Breoghania sp. L-A4: one gene and its partners. Each later gene encodes a partner of the first gene's protein in a complex. Links are inferred from orthologs where the notes say so. Each region holds a gene or a part of one and is shown on either strand. Other genes may lie near its edges.

Region 1 (2,969 bases):
TACATCCAGACGGACACTGTGCGGTCTGGAGTGGATTACGGCGAAGACGGCTTGCGTTCTCGCCCACAATGCTGCTCCGCCGCCCCTGAACCGGCTGGATGAGAACCGCAGCATGACACAAACACGCATCGACCGCCGCTTCGCCGCATGTGCCGAGAAGGGCCGTCCCGCGTTGGTGACCTTCATCACCGCCGGCGATCCGGACACCGGCACATCGCTTGCGCTTCTCAAGGCGCTGCCCGCGGCCGGCGCCGATGTGATTGAACTCGGCATGCCGTTTTCCGACCCCATGGCCGAGGGCATTCCCATCCAGCGCGCCTCCCAGCGGGCACTGGCCGCCGGCCAGACCATGAAGAAGACGCTGGAAATGGTTCGCGCCTTCCGCGAGAGCGACGGCGACACGCCGATCGTCCTGATGGGCTACTACAATCCGATCTACTCCTACGGCAACGATGCCTTTCTCGCCGATGCCAAGGCCGCCGGCGTCGACGGGCTGATCATCGTTGATCTGCCGCCGGAGGAAGACGACGAACTCTGCGTGCCCGCGCTGAAGGCCGGACTGAATTTCATCCGCCTCGCCACCCCCACCACCGATGACGCCCGCCTTCCCGCCGTGCTCGCCAACACCTCCGGTTTCGTCTACTACGTGTCCATCACCGGCATCACCGGCACCGCCGCGCCCGATGCCGATCGGGTTGCCGTCGCCGTCAACCGCATCAAGGGCCACACCAGCCTGCCGATCGCTGTCGGCTTCGGCGTGAAGACCGCCGATCAGGCGCGCGAGATCGGCCGCAACGCCGACGGCGTCGTCGTCGGCTCCGCGCTCGTGGAGGCGGTGCGCAACAGCCTCGACTCGGACGGCCGCGCCACACAAACGACGGTTTCCGCCGTTACACAGCTTGTTGCCGAACTGAGCCGCGGCGTGCATGCCGCCCGTTCGGAAGCTGCCGAATAATCCGTTACCTGGGTAACGCGAAGAGACGGAACATCTGCCTTGAACTGGATCAACAGTGTCGTTCGGCCGAAACTTCAGAGCTTCCTGAACAAACGGGAATCGCCCGAGAACCTCTGGATCAAGTGCCCCGAGACCGGCGAAATGGTCTTCCACCGCGATCTGGAAGCCAACCAGTGGGTTGTGCCGACTTCCGGCCATCACATGCGCATTTCCGCGCGCCAGCGGCTGGAGTATTTCTTCGACGAGGGCACGTTCGAGACGCACCCCACGCCCGAGGTCGTCACTGATCCGCTGAAATTCCGCGACGAGCGCCGCTACGTCGACCGGCTGCGCGACGCCAAGGCGAAAACCGGCATGGAAGACGCCGTGCTGGTGGCCAGCGGCGCGGTGAAGGGCGATCCGTTCACCGTCGCCGTGCAGGATTTCAGTTTCATGGGCGGCTCGCTCGGCATGGCCGCCGGCGAGGCGATCATCACGGGGCTGAACATCGCGCGCGCGAACAGCACGCCCTTCGTGCTGTTCGCGGCCTCCGGCGGCGCGCGCATGCAGGAAGGCATCCTGTCGCTGATGCAGATGCCGCGCACCACGGTCGCCATCCAGCAGCTTCAGGAAGCCGGCCTGCCCTATATCGTGGTGCTGACGAACCCGACCACCGGCGGCGTCACGGCGTCCTACGCGATGCTGGGCGACATTCATATCTCCGAACCCGGCGCGCTGATCGGCTTCGCCGGGCCGCGCGTCATCGAGCAGACAATCCGGGAGAAACTGCCCGAGGGATTTCAGCGCGCCGAGTTCCTCCAGGAGCACGGCATGGTCGATCTGGTGGTGCATCGCCATGAGCTGGCCGAAACGATCGCGCGCATCTGCTCGGTTCTGATGAAGCGGCCCGCGCCTGGCGTGGCCGCGCCGGTCAAGACGCCTGCCGCAGATGCCGACGGGGCGGGCAATGCACCGCCCAAGGCGGACGCCACCGAAGCGCCTCGGACCTGAGGAAGGCGGCGTCTCCGACCATGGATCAAAGCACAGCCGTTCTGGAGCGCCTGCTGGGGCTCCACCCGAAAGAGATCGACCTGTCGCTGGACCGCTTGCAGCGGCTGCTGGATGCTCTGGGCAATCCCGAGCGCTCGCTGCCGCCGACGATTCACATCGCGGGCACCAACGGCAAGGGATCAACAACGGCCTTCATGCGGGCGATCCTGGAAGCCGACGGCAAAAGCGTCCATGTCTATACCTCACCGCATCTGGTGCGCTTTCACGAGCGGATTCGCCTTGGCCAACCCGGCGGCGGGCGGCTGGTCGCCGATGACGTTCTGAATGCGGCGCTGCTGCGCTGCGAATACGTCAATGATGGCGCGCAGATCACCTTTTTCGAGATCAGCACCGCGGTGGCGCTGTGTCTTTTCGCGGAACATCCGGCCGATGTGCTGTTGCTGGAAGTCGGACTGGGTGGCCGTTTCGATGCCACCAATGTGATCGAAAAGCCGATCGTCAGTGTCATCACCGCGATCTCCCTGGATCACGAACGCTTCCTCGGCAGCCGTCTGGAAGGCATAGCGCTGGAAAAGGCCGGCATCCTCAAGCGCGGCGCCCCGGCGGTGACCTCTCCCCAGGACGACGTGGTGCGCGCGGTCATCGAGGCGGAAGCAGAGGCGCTTGGCGCGCCGCTGGCCATCGGCGGCCAGGACTGGAGCGCGTTCGAGGAGCACGGCCGCCTGATCTATCAAGATGAGGGCGGACTTCTGGATCTGCCGTTGCCGAGACTGACCGGGCAGCACCAGGTCGTCAACGCGGGCACGGCCATCGCGGCGCTTCGCGCGGCCGGCGTCTGGCCCGGCATGAGCGCGACCGAACAGGGTCTGCGCACCGTATCCTGGCCCGCGCGCCTGCAGCGGCTGACGCATGGGCGGCTGTTCAAGCACGCGCCCGAGGGAGCCGATATCTGGCTCGACGGCGGCCACAACCCGGCCGCCGGCGTGGCCATCGCCAGCGCCATGGCGGACCTCGATGACCGGCT
Region 2 (3,135 bases), 1.9 Mb from region 1 along the record:
GGCGCTCCAGGCTCGACCGCTCGCACTCATGGGCCTCGGCAAGACGAAGCTTTTCCTGCTGGCGAATGGCGACCAACTGGTCGCGGCGCTTGTGTACGCCGGAGAGCCGGTCACGCGCCTCGTCGGCCGCCGGCGTGGCCTGCGGATCGAGGCACTGCCCCATGGCGGCGAGCATGCGGGCGTCGATGGCATCCGTCTTGGCGATGAGGCCGAGTGAGCGGGCAAAGTCGCGGGCACGGGAGGGATTGACCCGGGCAAAGCGCAGCGCGTGTCCGGCCAACGCCCGGGCAAGCGTGCGGTCAAAGCGGCCCGTCGCCTCGAAGACGACGAAGAGCTGACGCTCACCAAGGCCTGCGAGCCATGCCTCGATGGCCTCGGCCGTGTTGTCAACGCGCCGATGGGTGTCGTAAAGCCCATCAAAAATATCGAGATGATGCTTGGAAACATCGATTCCAATGAAGCCAGGGTGTATCCTCATGGCGCCTGTCCCTGTGCTGCGAGGTCCGGTTGCGGCGGCCTCGATCAACTGTTCAGGTTTGGATCTGTCTGCGCGGGCGGGGATCCGTGCCGGTTCTCGGTCTGCAAAACCTGGGACCCAACGATCTCCCGTCCGCACCCATTCTGACACATCGACAATACACAGGGACCCAGTAACCAACGGCCGAACTGATCGTGCCCTGATGCCGCCACAGCCCGAGCCACCCCACCGGCGTTAACGGCTACTGGGTCCCGGCTTTCCGCTTCGCTGCAGCCGGGATGACAATCAACTGTGATTGCGGATCAACCGGACGGCCGTGGCTCGGGAGACGATCGGGCGACACGCGCACGATCATCGCCCGGGAAAGCCCCATCGGGGCTTTTCCTCCCCACGCCGAACCCCTATAACGGGCGGGACTATGCGCAGGCGGCGCGTGCCGGGCACGGGCCGCCATTGGGGTTTGAATGGCATCCACCATCTTCGTCTTGAACGGGCCGAACCTGAACCGTCTCGGCAGCCGCGAGCCTGAGCACTACGGCCGGACCACATTGGCCGACATCGAGAGACTGTGCCGGGAAACGGGCGAGGACCTGGGACTAGACGTGGAATTCCGCCAGACGAACTTCGAGGGCCTTATGGTCGACTGGATCCAGGAGGCCGGCGACGTGGCGCAAGGGCTGATCATCAACCCCGCCGCCTATACGCACACCTCCGTGGCGATTCACGACGCCATCCGCGCAGCGGAGATCCCGGCGGTCGAAATCCATCTTTCGAACGTCTTCGCCAGAGAATCCTTCCGGCACCATTCCTTCGTATCGCCGGTGGCGCACGGCGTCATTTGCGGCTTTGGCGCGACCGGCTATCGCCTCGCCATCGAAGCGCTTTCCGATGTGATCCGGACCTGAAAATTAGACAGCGATTGAAAAGCAACATGTCCAACAAGAAATCCACCATCGACCACGATCTGATTCGCCAGCTCGCCGGCCTGCTCGACGAGACCAACCTGTCGGAAATCGAAGTCGAGCAGAACGACCTGCGCATTCGCGTCGCCCGCCAGATGAGCGTCACCGCGCCCGTGGCCGCCGCGCCCGCGGCACCCGCGGCAGCAGCCGTCAGCGAGGCCCCGGTCCCCGTCGACCCGGCGAACCATCCCGGCGCGGTCCCCTCGCCGATGGTCGGCACCGCCTATCACGCGGCCGAGCCCGGCGCGCGGCCGTTCATCGACGTGGGCCAGAGCGTGCGCGAAGGCGAGACGATCATGATCGTGGAAGCGATGAAGACCATGAACCAGATCCCGTCGCCCAGGGCCGGCACGATCAAGGCCATTCTGGTCGACGACGGCCAGCCGGTCGAATTCGGCGAGCCCCTGGTCATCATCGAATAAAGGCGCGCGCCATGTTCTCCAAGATTCTCATCGCCAACCGCGGCGAGATCGCGCTACGCATCCTGCGCGCCTGCAAGGAGCTGGGCATCGCGACGGTGGCCGTTCATTCCACCGCCGACGCCAACGCCATGCATGTGCGGCTGGCCGACGAAAGCGTGTGCATCGGCCCGCATACCGCCCGCGACAGCTACCTCAACATTCCCTCCCTGATGGCGGCGTGCGAGATCACCGGCGCCGACGCCGTGCACCCGGGCTACGGCTTTCTGTCCGAGAACGCCCGTTTCGCCGAGATCCTGGAGGCGCACAAGATCGCCTTCATCGGCCCGTCGTCGGAACACATCCGCATCATGGGCGACAAGATCGAGGCCAAGCAGACCGCCAAGCGGCTCGGCATCCCGGTGGTTCCCGGCTCGGAAGGCGGCGTGACGAGCGCCACCGAAGCCAAGCGGATCGCTGCCGAGATCGGCTATCCGGTGCTGCTGAAGGCGGCGGCCGGCGGCGGCGGACGCGGCATGAAGGTGGCGCTCAACGAGGGCGAGATCGAAACCGCCTATTCCACGGCCCGCGTGGAGGCGCGCAACTCGTTTGGCGACGACACGCTGTACATGGAGAAATATCTCCAGAAGCCGCGTCACATCGAGGTTCAGATCCTGGGTGACGGCAAGGGCCGCGCGGTGCATCTGGGCGAACGCGACTGCTCGCTGCAGCGCCGCCACCAGAAGGTGCTGGAGGAAGCCCCCTCGCCCGCGCTCAACGCCGCCAACCGCAAGAAGATCGGCGACATCTGCGCCAAGGCGATGGCCGACATGAGCTACTCGGGCGTCGGCACCATCGAGTTCCTGTACGAGAACGGTGAATTCTACTTCATCGAGATGAACACCCGGCTGCAGGTGGAGCATCCGGTGACCGAGATGATCACCGGCATCGATCTGGTCAACGAGCAGATCCGCATCGCCTCGGGCGGCGATCTGGGTTTCACCCAGGATGACATCACGTTCGAGGGCCACGCCATCGAATGCCGGATCAACGCCGAGCACGCGCGCACCTTCGTGCCCTCGCCCGGCAAGATCACCTATTATCACCCGCCCGGCGGCCTTGGCGTGCGCGTCGATTCCGGCGTCTATCAGGGCTATTCGATCCCGCCGCATTATGACAGCCTGATCGGCAAGCTGATCGTGCACGGGCGCAACCGGGTCGAATGCATGATGCGGCTGCGCCGCTGCCTCGACGAATTCGTGGTCGACGGCATCGAGACGACCATCCCGCTGTTCCG
Region 3 (3,138 bases), 1.9 Mb from region 1 along the record:
GACCTGGGACTAGACGTGGAATTCCGCCAGACGAACTTCGAGGGCCTTATGGTCGACTGGATCCAGGAGGCCGGCGACGTGGCGCAAGGGCTGATCATCAACCCCGCCGCCTATACGCACACCTCCGTGGCGATTCACGACGCCATCCGCGCAGCGGAGATCCCGGCGGTCGAAATCCATCTTTCGAACGTCTTCGCCAGAGAATCCTTCCGGCACCATTCCTTCGTATCGCCGGTGGCGCACGGCGTCATTTGCGGCTTTGGCGCGACCGGCTATCGCCTCGCCATCGAAGCGCTTTCCGATGTGATCCGGACCTGAAAATTAGACAGCGATTGAAAAGCAACATGTCCAACAAGAAATCCACCATCGACCACGATCTGATTCGCCAGCTCGCCGGCCTGCTCGACGAGACCAACCTGTCGGAAATCGAAGTCGAGCAGAACGACCTGCGCATTCGCGTCGCCCGCCAGATGAGCGTCACCGCGCCCGTGGCCGCCGCGCCCGCGGCACCCGCGGCAGCAGCCGTCAGCGAGGCCCCGGTCCCCGTCGACCCGGCGAACCATCCCGGCGCGGTCCCCTCGCCGATGGTCGGCACCGCCTATCACGCGGCCGAGCCCGGCGCGCGGCCGTTCATCGACGTGGGCCAGAGCGTGCGCGAAGGCGAGACGATCATGATCGTGGAAGCGATGAAGACCATGAACCAGATCCCGTCGCCCAGGGCCGGCACGATCAAGGCCATTCTGGTCGACGACGGCCAGCCGGTCGAATTCGGCGAGCCCCTGGTCATCATCGAATAAAGGCGCGCGCCATGTTCTCCAAGATTCTCATCGCCAACCGCGGCGAGATCGCGCTACGCATCCTGCGCGCCTGCAAGGAGCTGGGCATCGCGACGGTGGCCGTTCATTCCACCGCCGACGCCAACGCCATGCATGTGCGGCTGGCCGACGAAAGCGTGTGCATCGGCCCGCATACCGCCCGCGACAGCTACCTCAACATTCCCTCCCTGATGGCGGCGTGCGAGATCACCGGCGCCGACGCCGTGCACCCGGGCTACGGCTTTCTGTCCGAGAACGCCCGTTTCGCCGAGATCCTGGAGGCGCACAAGATCGCCTTCATCGGCCCGTCGTCGGAACACATCCGCATCATGGGCGACAAGATCGAGGCCAAGCAGACCGCCAAGCGGCTCGGCATCCCGGTGGTTCCCGGCTCGGAAGGCGGCGTGACGAGCGCCACCGAAGCCAAGCGGATCGCTGCCGAGATCGGCTATCCGGTGCTGCTGAAGGCGGCGGCCGGCGGCGGCGGACGCGGCATGAAGGTGGCGCTCAACGAGGGCGAGATCGAAACCGCCTATTCCACGGCCCGCGTGGAGGCGCGCAACTCGTTTGGCGACGACACGCTGTACATGGAGAAATATCTCCAGAAGCCGCGTCACATCGAGGTTCAGATCCTGGGTGACGGCAAGGGCCGCGCGGTGCATCTGGGCGAACGCGACTGCTCGCTGCAGCGCCGCCACCAGAAGGTGCTGGAGGAAGCCCCCTCGCCCGCGCTCAACGCCGCCAACCGCAAGAAGATCGGCGACATCTGCGCCAAGGCGATGGCCGACATGAGCTACTCGGGCGTCGGCACCATCGAGTTCCTGTACGAGAACGGTGAATTCTACTTCATCGAGATGAACACCCGGCTGCAGGTGGAGCATCCGGTGACCGAGATGATCACCGGCATCGATCTGGTCAACGAGCAGATCCGCATCGCCTCGGGCGGCGATCTGGGTTTCACCCAGGATGACATCACGTTCGAGGGCCACGCCATCGAATGCCGGATCAACGCCGAGCACGCGCGCACCTTCGTGCCCTCGCCCGGCAAGATCACCTATTATCACCCGCCCGGCGGCCTTGGCGTGCGCGTCGATTCCGGCGTCTATCAGGGCTATTCGATCCCGCCGCATTATGACAGCCTGATCGGCAAGCTGATCGTGCACGGGCGCAACCGGGTCGAATGCATGATGCGGCTGCGCCGCTGCCTCGACGAATTCGTGGTCGACGGCATCGAGACGACCATCCCGCTGTTCCGCGAGCTGGTCGACAATCAGGATATCGCCAACGGCATGTACGACATCCATTGGCTGGAAAAATATCTCGCGGATCCCGTCGATATCTGATGTAGGCCAAGAATGAGCCGCTCCAACGACGACGTTCTTCTGGAAATCACGCCGCAGGTTTTGCTGAAAGCCTATGCCTGCGGCATTTTTCCGATGGCGGAATCAGCCGACGATCCCGAGCTGTTCTGGATCGAGCCGGACCTGCGCGGCGTCCTGCCGCTTGACGCCTTTCACGTGCCGCGCAGGCTGCGCCGCACGGTGCGCGCCGATCATTTCGAGATCCGCGTCGATCACGACTTCGACGCGGTCATCAACGGCTGCGCGGCCCCCGCACCGGGACGCCGCAAGACCTGGATCAACCGGCCGATCCGCCGGCTGTATGGCGAGCTGTTCGAGCTGGGGCACTGCCACACGGTGGAGGCCTGGCGCGACGGACATCTGGTCGGCGGGCTCTACGGCATCGCGCTGGGCGGGGCGTTCTTCGGGGAAAGCATGTTCTCGCTGGAGCGCGACGCCTCGAAGGTGGCGCTGACCCATCTCGCGGCAAGGCTGATCGCGGGCGGCTTTTCGCTGCTGGACACGCAGTTCGTCACCGAGCACCTGAAGCGCTTCGGCGCCGTGGAGCTCGACAAGCGCGCCTATGCATCCGTGCTGGAGACCGCCATGCGGATCGAGGGCGATTTTCACCGCATGGGCGACCCTGCCTCGGGAGAAATCTCCGGCGCGGCTGTTCTGAATGTGCTTGAGGGACGGTAGGTATCCCGCTCAACGCGCGGGCGTCACCCGCGCATGGCTTCGACATCACGGACGTGCGCGCCGCGCGGCGGAGCCGTTCGGGACCAAGTCTTCCAATAGGGGTTCGCCGTTCCACCGATCGGCGTGAGCTCCGACGTCAGTATCGCATGATAATTGGCGGCGTTGCCGGTTCCGAACGCGGTGTCATCAACCGGATAGATCATCCGCCGTATTTCGGTGAGAAGCGCGTGCTGGTCGAAAACCAGAATTGCCTCCGGTCTGCCGTCCGGTCCGTCGATGTAGTC

Evidence for each region.
Region 2: the proteins of accD (region 1) and accB are in contact, whole or in part, in a solved structure (PDB 8UXZ), measured with the Escherichia coli proteins. The link is inferred for Breoghania sp. L-A4 from one-to-one orthologs.
Region 3: the proteins of accD (region 1) and accC are in contact, whole or in part, in a solved structure (PDB 8UXZ), measured with the Escherichia coli proteins. The link is inferred for Breoghania sp. L-A4 from one-to-one orthologs.

What each region holds. Positions count from the first base shown.
Region 1 is NZ_CP031841.1:210,955-213,923, reverse strand. The notes cover bases 156-2,969. They hold accD (acetyl-CoA carboxylase, carboxyltransferase subunit beta), read left to right. Parts: upstream 156-994; coding sequence 995-1,945; downstream 1,946-2,969. Other genes in these bases: D1F64_RS01045 (folylpolyglutamate synthase/dihydrofolate synthase family protein), read left to right, coding at 1,966-2,969; trpA (tryptophan synthase subunit alpha), read left to right, coding at 156-955. In the rest of the region: more of trpA, read left to right, coding at 113-155.
Region 2 is NZ_CP031841.1:2,088,232-2,091,366, reverse strand. What follows is about bases 156-3,135. They hold accB (acetyl-CoA carboxylase biotin carboxyl carrier protein), read left to right. Parts: upstream 156-1,409; coding sequence 1,410-1,862; downstream 1,863-3,135. Other genes in these bases: accC (acetyl-CoA carboxylase biotin carboxylase subunit), read left to right, coding at 1,874-3,135; aroQ (type II 3-dehydroquinate dehydratase), read left to right, coding at 943-1,383; D1F64_RS09700 (IS110 family transposase), read right to left, coding at 156-478. Outside these bases: more of D1F64_RS09700, read right to left, coding at 1-155. UniProt on the Escherichia coli protein: This protein is a component of the acetyl coenzyme A carboxylase complex; first, biotin carboxylase catalyzes the carboxylation of the carrier protein and then the transcarboxylase transfers the carboxyl group to form malonyl-CoA.
Region 3 is NZ_CP031841.1:2,087,164-2,090,301, reverse strand. What follows is about bases 1-2,983. They hold accC (acetyl-CoA carboxylase biotin carboxylase subunit), read left to right. Parts: upstream 1-808; coding sequence 809-2,158; downstream 2,159-2,983. Other genes in these bases: D1F64_RS09675 (hypothetical protein), read right to left, coding at 2,878-2,983; aat (leucyl/phenylalanyl-tRNA--protein transferase), read left to right, coding at 2,171-2,854; accB (acetyl-CoA carboxylase biotin carboxyl carrier protein), read left to right, coding at 345-797; aroQ (type II 3-dehydroquinate dehydratase), read left to right, coding at 1-318. In the rest of the region: more of D1F64_RS09675, read right to left, coding at 2,984-3,138. UniProt on the Escherichia coli protein: This protein is a component of the acetyl coenzyme A carboxylase complex; first, biotin carboxylase catalyzes the carboxylation of the carrier protein and then the transcarboxylase transfers the carboxyl group to form malonyl-CoA.